One region of the Bacillus sp. MUM 13 genome, then DNA from elsewhere that is predicted to be linked to it. Evidence: riboswitches for the same ligand, from Rfam matches in the RefSeq annotation. Region 1 holds a riboswitch; the other holds the start of a gene.
The links. Region 1 has a riboswitch for glycine ahead of BIV59_RS01260 (amino acid permease). Riboswitches for the same ligand answer to the same signal wherever they lie in the genome.
Positions count from the first base shown of each region.

Region 2: another riboswitch for glycine. It lies ahead of gcvT (glycine cleavage system aminomethyltransferase GcvT); the one in region 1 lies ahead of BIV59_RS01260 (amino acid permease).

Region 1 is NZ_MLYQ01000002.1:56,364-59,972, forward strand. It holds gene BIV59_RS01250 (hypothetical protein) at 1-13, shown strand, start outside; gene BIV59_RS01255 (M20 peptidase aminoacylase family protein) at 44-1,195, opposite strand; glycine riboswitch at 1,716-1,795, shown strand; gene BIV59_RS01260 (amino acid permease) at 1,981-3,333, shown strand; gene ypfJ (KPN_02809 family neutral zinc metallopeptidase) at 3,565-3,609, shown strand, end outside.
Region 2 is NZ_MLYQ01000013.1:50,146-53,754, forward strand. It holds gene BIV59_RS04720 (YqhG family protein) at 1-330, opposite strand, end outside; gene BIV59_RS04725 (DEAD/DEAH box helicase) at 308-1,996, opposite strand; glycine riboswitch at 2,265-2,353, shown strand; glycine riboswitch at 2,357-2,434, shown strand; gene gcvT (glycine cleavage system aminomethyltransferase GcvT) at 2,553-3,609, shown strand, end outside.

The DNA of each region.
Region 1 (3,609 bases):
CATTTGGTTATAGGGCAACAGATAAACTCTGCCGCCCCAATTTTTAATCCGCCAGACTATGCAGGCGCAAAATTTCGTTAAAGATATGAATTCCGGTAAATAGCGAATCAATCTCAAAATGCATATCAGGATGATGCAAACCAGGCTGAAGATTACATCCTAAACCAATCATTGTGGCGTTTAAGTCAGGCATTTTCACTTTATAAAAATGGAAGTCATCACCGCCGGGAGTCACGACAGGAGGAGCCGTTTTTTCAGGTCCCAGAATATTCTGTATGGCTTTGGCAGCAATGTCCTGCGCAGACTGGCTTGATTCTGCAGCCACTATTCCATGGTCGCTGGTAATCTCAATATCTGTTTTATAAATTTCTTGTGCATTATGGATAACATCAAGCACACGGTTATGGAGTTTTTCCATAAGTTCATTTGTTTGTGCCCTCATATCAATGGCCAGGGAAGCTTTCCCGGGAATAATATTTGTATTCCTTCCTCCTGAGATAAATCGTGTCACTTTCGCGGAATGCGGAATATTGGGGTCAAAATACAGAGAGTGAATCGCATTCATAATATAGGCGCCAATTTCAATGGCGCTTTGTGTGAGATGCGGCCTTGCGCCATGGGCATCTTCACCATGGATTTCAAACTCGATGGAACGTGTCGCACTGTGCAGAATGGCAGGAGCCGCATAGCCTGCTGCAAGCTCCTGTATCGGCCGGAGATGGACTCCATATAAGTAATCCGCATCAGCAACAACTCCCTTTCCAGCCAGCTTCAGGGCGCCTGCTCCCACCTCTTCTGCAGGCTGGAAAATAAAACGTACACCTATTTGTTTCTTCAGATGTTCATTATGCTGCAGGCTCCATAAAACGCCTAATACCAGTGTCATATGGGCATCATGCCCGCAGGAGTGATTGGCCTGCATTTTACCGTTTACTTCCTGGTATAGGGCATCCATATCTGCCCGGATGGCAATGATTGGACAGTTTCCGCTGAAATTCCCCATGTCTCCAATCACACCTGTACAGTCGTCAAATGTGGTTACCCTATGGCAGCCTGCATCCTTTAAAATGCACTCAATATATTCTGTAGTTTTCCACTCTTCCCAGCTAAGCTCCGGGTTTTTATGAAGATGGCTGAAAGTTTCATAGACTTTCTTTTTAAATAGATCTGTTAATGGCTGTGATTTTGAATTCAAATGTTCCATTCCTTTCTTTACTTAATGTCATACTAATGATGTATTAAGTCTTTTGAGCGATATGAAGAAGAATTGAATGTAATGGGGAAAAGGATACAGGCCCGTTATCGAGTATGGATTTTTAGGAATTTAGACAGACCCTCACAAAAGAAAAAATTTTTAGAATACTATAATTATACATATTAGTGAATGATCTGCTTTGTTTCAATATGAATCAATGAAAACAATTTATTGAAAGTATGGCGGGCTTTATATCAGCGACGGTGTGCCTGGGAAAAAATTTTAGCTTCAGTGAAAAACGCGAGGAACTTCCTTACATAATTTCCCTAGAACAAGATAGCCTTAAATCTGGTTATTTTTCCAAACTGTGAAGGTTAATTTGCACAGATGGATATTCTTTGCATGCATTTTCTATTACATCCAGCTAATTATCCTTGTTCTGTCTGACAAATATTGATAGAATGTGAAATTATAATTAAATAGTTAACAAGCTATGATTGCTGGGGATCAGACTTCAGCAGGAGCAGTTTCTGGAGAGACCGCACATGTTTGCGGCGCCGAAGGGTTCACTATCTCAGGCAAAAGAACAGAAGTTTAATAAACCGTAAATTTTTTATTTTCTTTAAGATAATAAAAAAACATTTATTATTCTGTGCGATGAGATTGGAGAACTCCAGTCTCTTTTTTTATTGTCTTTGCAGTGCAGTTGGAATGGTGTTATCAGTGAGTGTGTCAGGCAAGTTTGAAACAGCTTTTTTTACTGAATATAAACGGGGGAATGCAGGATGGAACAGCAGGAGTTAAAGAGAGATCTGAAAAATAGGCATGTACAGCTGATTGCAATTGGCGGCACGATAGGGACCGGTTTATTTCTTGGCTCAGGGAAAGCGATACAATTAGCTGGTCCCTCGATTGTATTGGCCTATCTCATCGTAGGGATTGCATTGTTCTTCGTTATGAGGGCACTGGGAGAACTGCTTCTGTCTAATGCCGGATATCAGTCCTTTACGGATTTTGCCGAAGAGTATATCGGTCCGTGGGCTGGGTTTGTGACAGGATGGACCTATTGGTTTTGCTGGATCATGACGGCTATGGCTGACATGATAGCGGTTGGCGTGTATGTACAATACTGGTTTCATATTCCGCAATGGGTTCCTGCTGTCGTCTGTTTAGTCGTTTTATTGGGGCTTAATCTGCTGACTGTTAAGCTTTTTGGCGAATTGGAGTTTTGGTTTGCCTTAATCAAGGTGATTACCATTCTTGCTTTAATTATTATCGGGATCGTTTTGCTTTTTATTGGATTCAAAACAGATGCAGGAACGGTTTCCGCGGGAAATCTGTGGAATTTCGGAGGAATATTTCCGCATGGGATATCCGGATTCCTGCTTTCCTTTCAGATGGCCGTGTTTGCATTTGTCGGGGTCGAATTAATCGGTGTTTCTGCAGCAGAAACAGCAGATCCCAAAAAAAATATCCCTTCAGCCATTAACAAAATTCCGCTGAGAATTCTCTTTTTCTATGTAGGAGCATTGATTATTCTTTTATGCATCAACCCGTGGAACCAATTGTCTGCAGACAATAGCCCTTTTGTAAAAACGTTCAGTTTAGTGGGCATTCCTGTTGCTGCCGGAATCATTAATTTCGTCGTATTAACCTCAGCTGCCTCGGCCTTTAACAGCGGATTGTTTTCAACGAGCAGGATTTTATATAATTTAAGCCGGCATAACGCCGGCCCTGCTAAACTGGCTAAATTGAATAAAAACCATGTGCCCAGCCGCGCTCTATATACTTCAGCAGCTGTTCTCTCCGCCGGGGCCCTTTTGAGCAAGCTTATACCTGGCGAAGCCTTTGGCATTGTGACAACCATTAGTGCTATCTGCTTCATTTGGGTGTGGAGCATCATTTTGATTTCTCATATAAGGTACAGCAGAAAAAGTCCGGATTTAAGGAAGAAATCAAGCTTCAAAGCACCCTTTACTCCTATTATTAATTACGTTATTCTACTATTGTTTATTTGCATATTAATCATCATGCTGTTTGCTGAAGCAACACGCCTGCCTGTATTGCTGACGCCTTTATGGTTTGTGTTCTTAATTATCGTATATGTATCTAGAAAATCTGGAAAAAATATCCAGTGAGATGGCGCGTCTCTAAAGAAAAAGCTGAACCAAAAGGAGTTTTTTCCTATGGTTCAGCTTTTTTGCGGTGACTGGGAAGAGAATCCTTACGCGGGACGGGCAAGGACAGCGCCTTATGTAAAAGAATTTTTTCGAAAGCTAAATAAACTGGTTAATCGCGGGTATAAGACTAAGGGAAGACGCGCAATTTTTCATTCATTTATTGTGAATCGTGTATGAGGAGGAAATATCATGAAATGGAAAGGGAGACGAGAAAGCTCCAACGTTGAAGATAGA
Region 2 (3,609 bases), on a different contig from region 1:
CTGCTGGATGTCTTCATAAAGTCTGATGAATCCGGCGAGCTCCTTTGTAGAAGCAAAAATCTGGTGAAGACGCGGCGAACCGAAGTGTATCACTTCGCCTTTAAGATCTTCTGGTGCCTGGGCTGAATCCGTGATTAATGTCAGCTTCTGAGGGTTGGGCTCGCCTCCGGTTTTTTCAAGATAGTGCCAATAGAAAGGACGGTTCATCAGCGCTTTATCCATTTCCACCGTAAGCTGGACAACAAGATGGGAGCTGTGGTCCTCGAGAATTTCACACTGGTTGGACTGGAAGTACTTTTTTAGGAACTCATGGATTTCCTGCTGCTGCAAAGTGATCACCATCCTTCATTTCCTGCGCAAATTTAATAAGCGACGAAAGATTTTCCATTTTAATTTTCATTTCTCCTTCTGTCCGGGACTCCCCGACAACGTCTACCAGATATTCCTCTATGTTTCCGATATCCAGTTTTGTCAGGATATCATCAAGCTCGCCGATTACCTTTTCAAATAAATTGATTTTTTCATACAAAAGCTTCAGGATATGTTCTTCGACTGTATCCTGGGTGGCAAAGTTATAAATTCTTACATCTTCTTTTTGCCCAAGCCTGTGAATACGGCCGATTCTTTGTTCAAGCCGCATCGGGTTCCAAGGGAGGTCAAAATTGATCAGATGATGGCAAAATTGAAGGTTGATCCCTTCGCCGCCTGCTTCTGTTGCAATCAACACCTGTGTCCGGTTTTGGAAGAGCTCGCGCATCCAATCCTTTTTGCCTCGTTTGAAGCCGCCCCTGAAGGGAACCGAATTGATGCCATGCTGCTGCAGATACCACTGAAGATAAAGCTGTGTTGCCCGGTATTCAGTGAAAATGATCACTTTATCATTAATTTTCTGTATCAGCTCCAGTGCCTTCTCAGCCTTGGAGTTCCGTTCTGTTTCATTCACCAGTGTGAATAAATGATCAAGTCTTGCTGAAAATTCCTCCGGAGGATTTTCATATTTGCCTTTCATCTTCTTTAATGTATAAAAAACCGCTTCCCGGCTGCTGCACGCTTCTCTTTGCAATGTGAGCGACGAAAAGGCACTTCCGGTTTTTTCTCCTGAGTCCGGCTTGAAATTCGTGACTCCATCATATAGGGCACGCTCTGTAGGCGACAGCTCGATGATGATGGTTTCCACAATCCTTTTGGTCCACTCGATGCCGGTATCGGCCCGGCGGTTTCGAATCATGACGGTATTTACCAGTTCTTTCAGATGTTCATCATCATTCAGGCTTCTGCCTTTGCCTTTATATTTCTCGGCAAACAGGGCGGCATTGCCCAGGTGGCCCGGCTTCAGGAGGGAAACAAGATGAAAGATTTCCTCGGGTTTATTCTGAATCGGTGTTGCCGTCAGAAGCAGGCAAAACTTCTTCTTCAAATTCTGTGCAAACTCATAGTTTTTAGTTTTATTGTTCTTGAGTTTATGTGCTTCATCAATAATGATCATATCGTATTCCTGCTGAAAGATGATGTCGCGGTGCGGATCTCGCTTTGCCGTATCGATCGAAGACACCACACAATCACAGGCTTCCCACACATAGCTTTTTTTCTGGGCAACTGCAGGAATGTGGAACTTGGTATTCAGTTCAAACGCCCATTGGCTGACAAGGGAAGCGGGTACAAGAATCAGGACTTTTTTAACCAGGCCGCGGATCATGTATTCCTTTAATATAAGCCCTGCTTCAATCGTCTTTCCAAGCCCTACCTCATCGGCAAGGATCGCTTTGCCATTCATTTCTTCCACTACCTGTTTTGCTGCCTCAAGCTGATGGGGAAGCGGGACTAATTGCGGCAGATGCTTTGGCGCCTGCAGACCTTCAAAATCCGGGACAACGAGCCGCCTTTCGATATCTGCGGCCAGTTTATACAAGTCCCAGTTCGCCCATGGCCCGTCTTTTTCAATCTTTTGTAAAAACTCTTCTCCCCAGTCTTGATCGAAGCTTATTTCAATCTTCATGGTCTTGCCCCCTAAGCAGAATGAATAATGAGATATCTATAAAATTGAGCTAAACACGAACATTAGAAGGTTGAAAAATAAAATTAGTAAGTTGTTTGCGTTTTCAAGATAAAAGTTATTGCGGAAAAAACATTCTTAATGGTAGGATGGGAATAGAATTTGAGTTTTACAAATTTTCATACTGGCAGAAAACATACCTGCAGTTTCTAAATGATTGGATTGCTGGTTTTCTCATAGTATGTACAATGGGTCTTTAAAATATAAGCGGATGAAGGCATGGGGAGAGACTGCATGGCGCAGCGCCGAAGGAGCAAGCTTAACAGCGAATCTCTCAGGCAAAAGAACTCTTGCTGGACGCAGCTCTGGAGAGAGTCCGCGTTACGGGACCACCAAAGGGGAAAGCCTACTAAAGGTAAACTTTCAGGTTTCAGGACAGAGAATTATGCCCAAAGAGGGCAGCTCTGTCCTTTTTTATGCCCTTTTTTCTAAGAAAGCTGAAACGTTGTATGAGCCGCAAAAGAAAGATTTTTAATCTTATTTTTAAGGAGGCAGCATTTTGACAGAATTAAAAAGAACACCATTATTCGAAGTGTACCGTGAGAGCGGGGGCAAAACGATTGATTTTGGCGGGTGGGAATTGCCTGTCCAGTTTTCCGGAATAAAAGAAGAGCATGAAACCGTCCGTACCAAAGCAGGACTATTCGATGTATCTCATATGGGTGAATTTGAAGTGAAGGGACCCGGAAGCATTGAATTTCTTCAGAAGATGCTGACAAATGATATCCTGAAGCTGCAGCCCGGCGGAGCCCAATATACGGCCATGTGCTATGAAAATGGCGGAACTGTTGATGATTTGATCGTATATAAAAAATCGGATGAAGAATATCTTCTGGTAGTCAATGCTGCTAATATCGATAAAGATTTTGATTGGCTTCAGGCAAGCAAAATAGAGAATGTTGAATTGACAAATGTTTCTTCCCATTATGCCCAGCTTGCACTTCAGGGCCCGGCAGCGGAAACCGTGCTTCAAAAATTATCTAAAAATACTGATTTGAGTGAAATAGGGTTTTTTAAATTCAAGGAAGATGTTGACTTGAACGGAATCACAGCCCTGGTTTCAAGAACGGGCTATACAGGCGAGGACGGATTTGAAATTTACTGTGAAAGTGCATCCGGTCCAGCTCTTTGGCGGGAGATCCTTGCTGCAGGCAAGGAGGAAGGCATCCTTCCTATTGGGCTTGGAGCCCGGGATACGCTCCGGTTTGAAGCCAATCTTGCTCTATATGGACAGGAGCTTACAGCTGATATCACTCCGATTGAAGCGGGAATCGGCTTTGCTGTCAAAACCGATAAAGAGGCAGATTTCTACGGGAAATCTGTTTTAAAGAAGCAAAAAGAAGAAGGAGCCCCAAGAAGAAGCGCTGGAATTGAAATGATAGACAGAGGGATTCCGCGCCATGGCTACCCTGTATTTTCCGGGGGAGAGCAGATTGGTGAGATCACTACAGGCACCCAGTCTCCGACACTGAAGAAAAATGTGGGACTTGCCCTATTAAAAAGGGAGTTCACTGAAATTGGCACAGAAGTGGAAGTCGAAATCAGGTCAAAAAGAT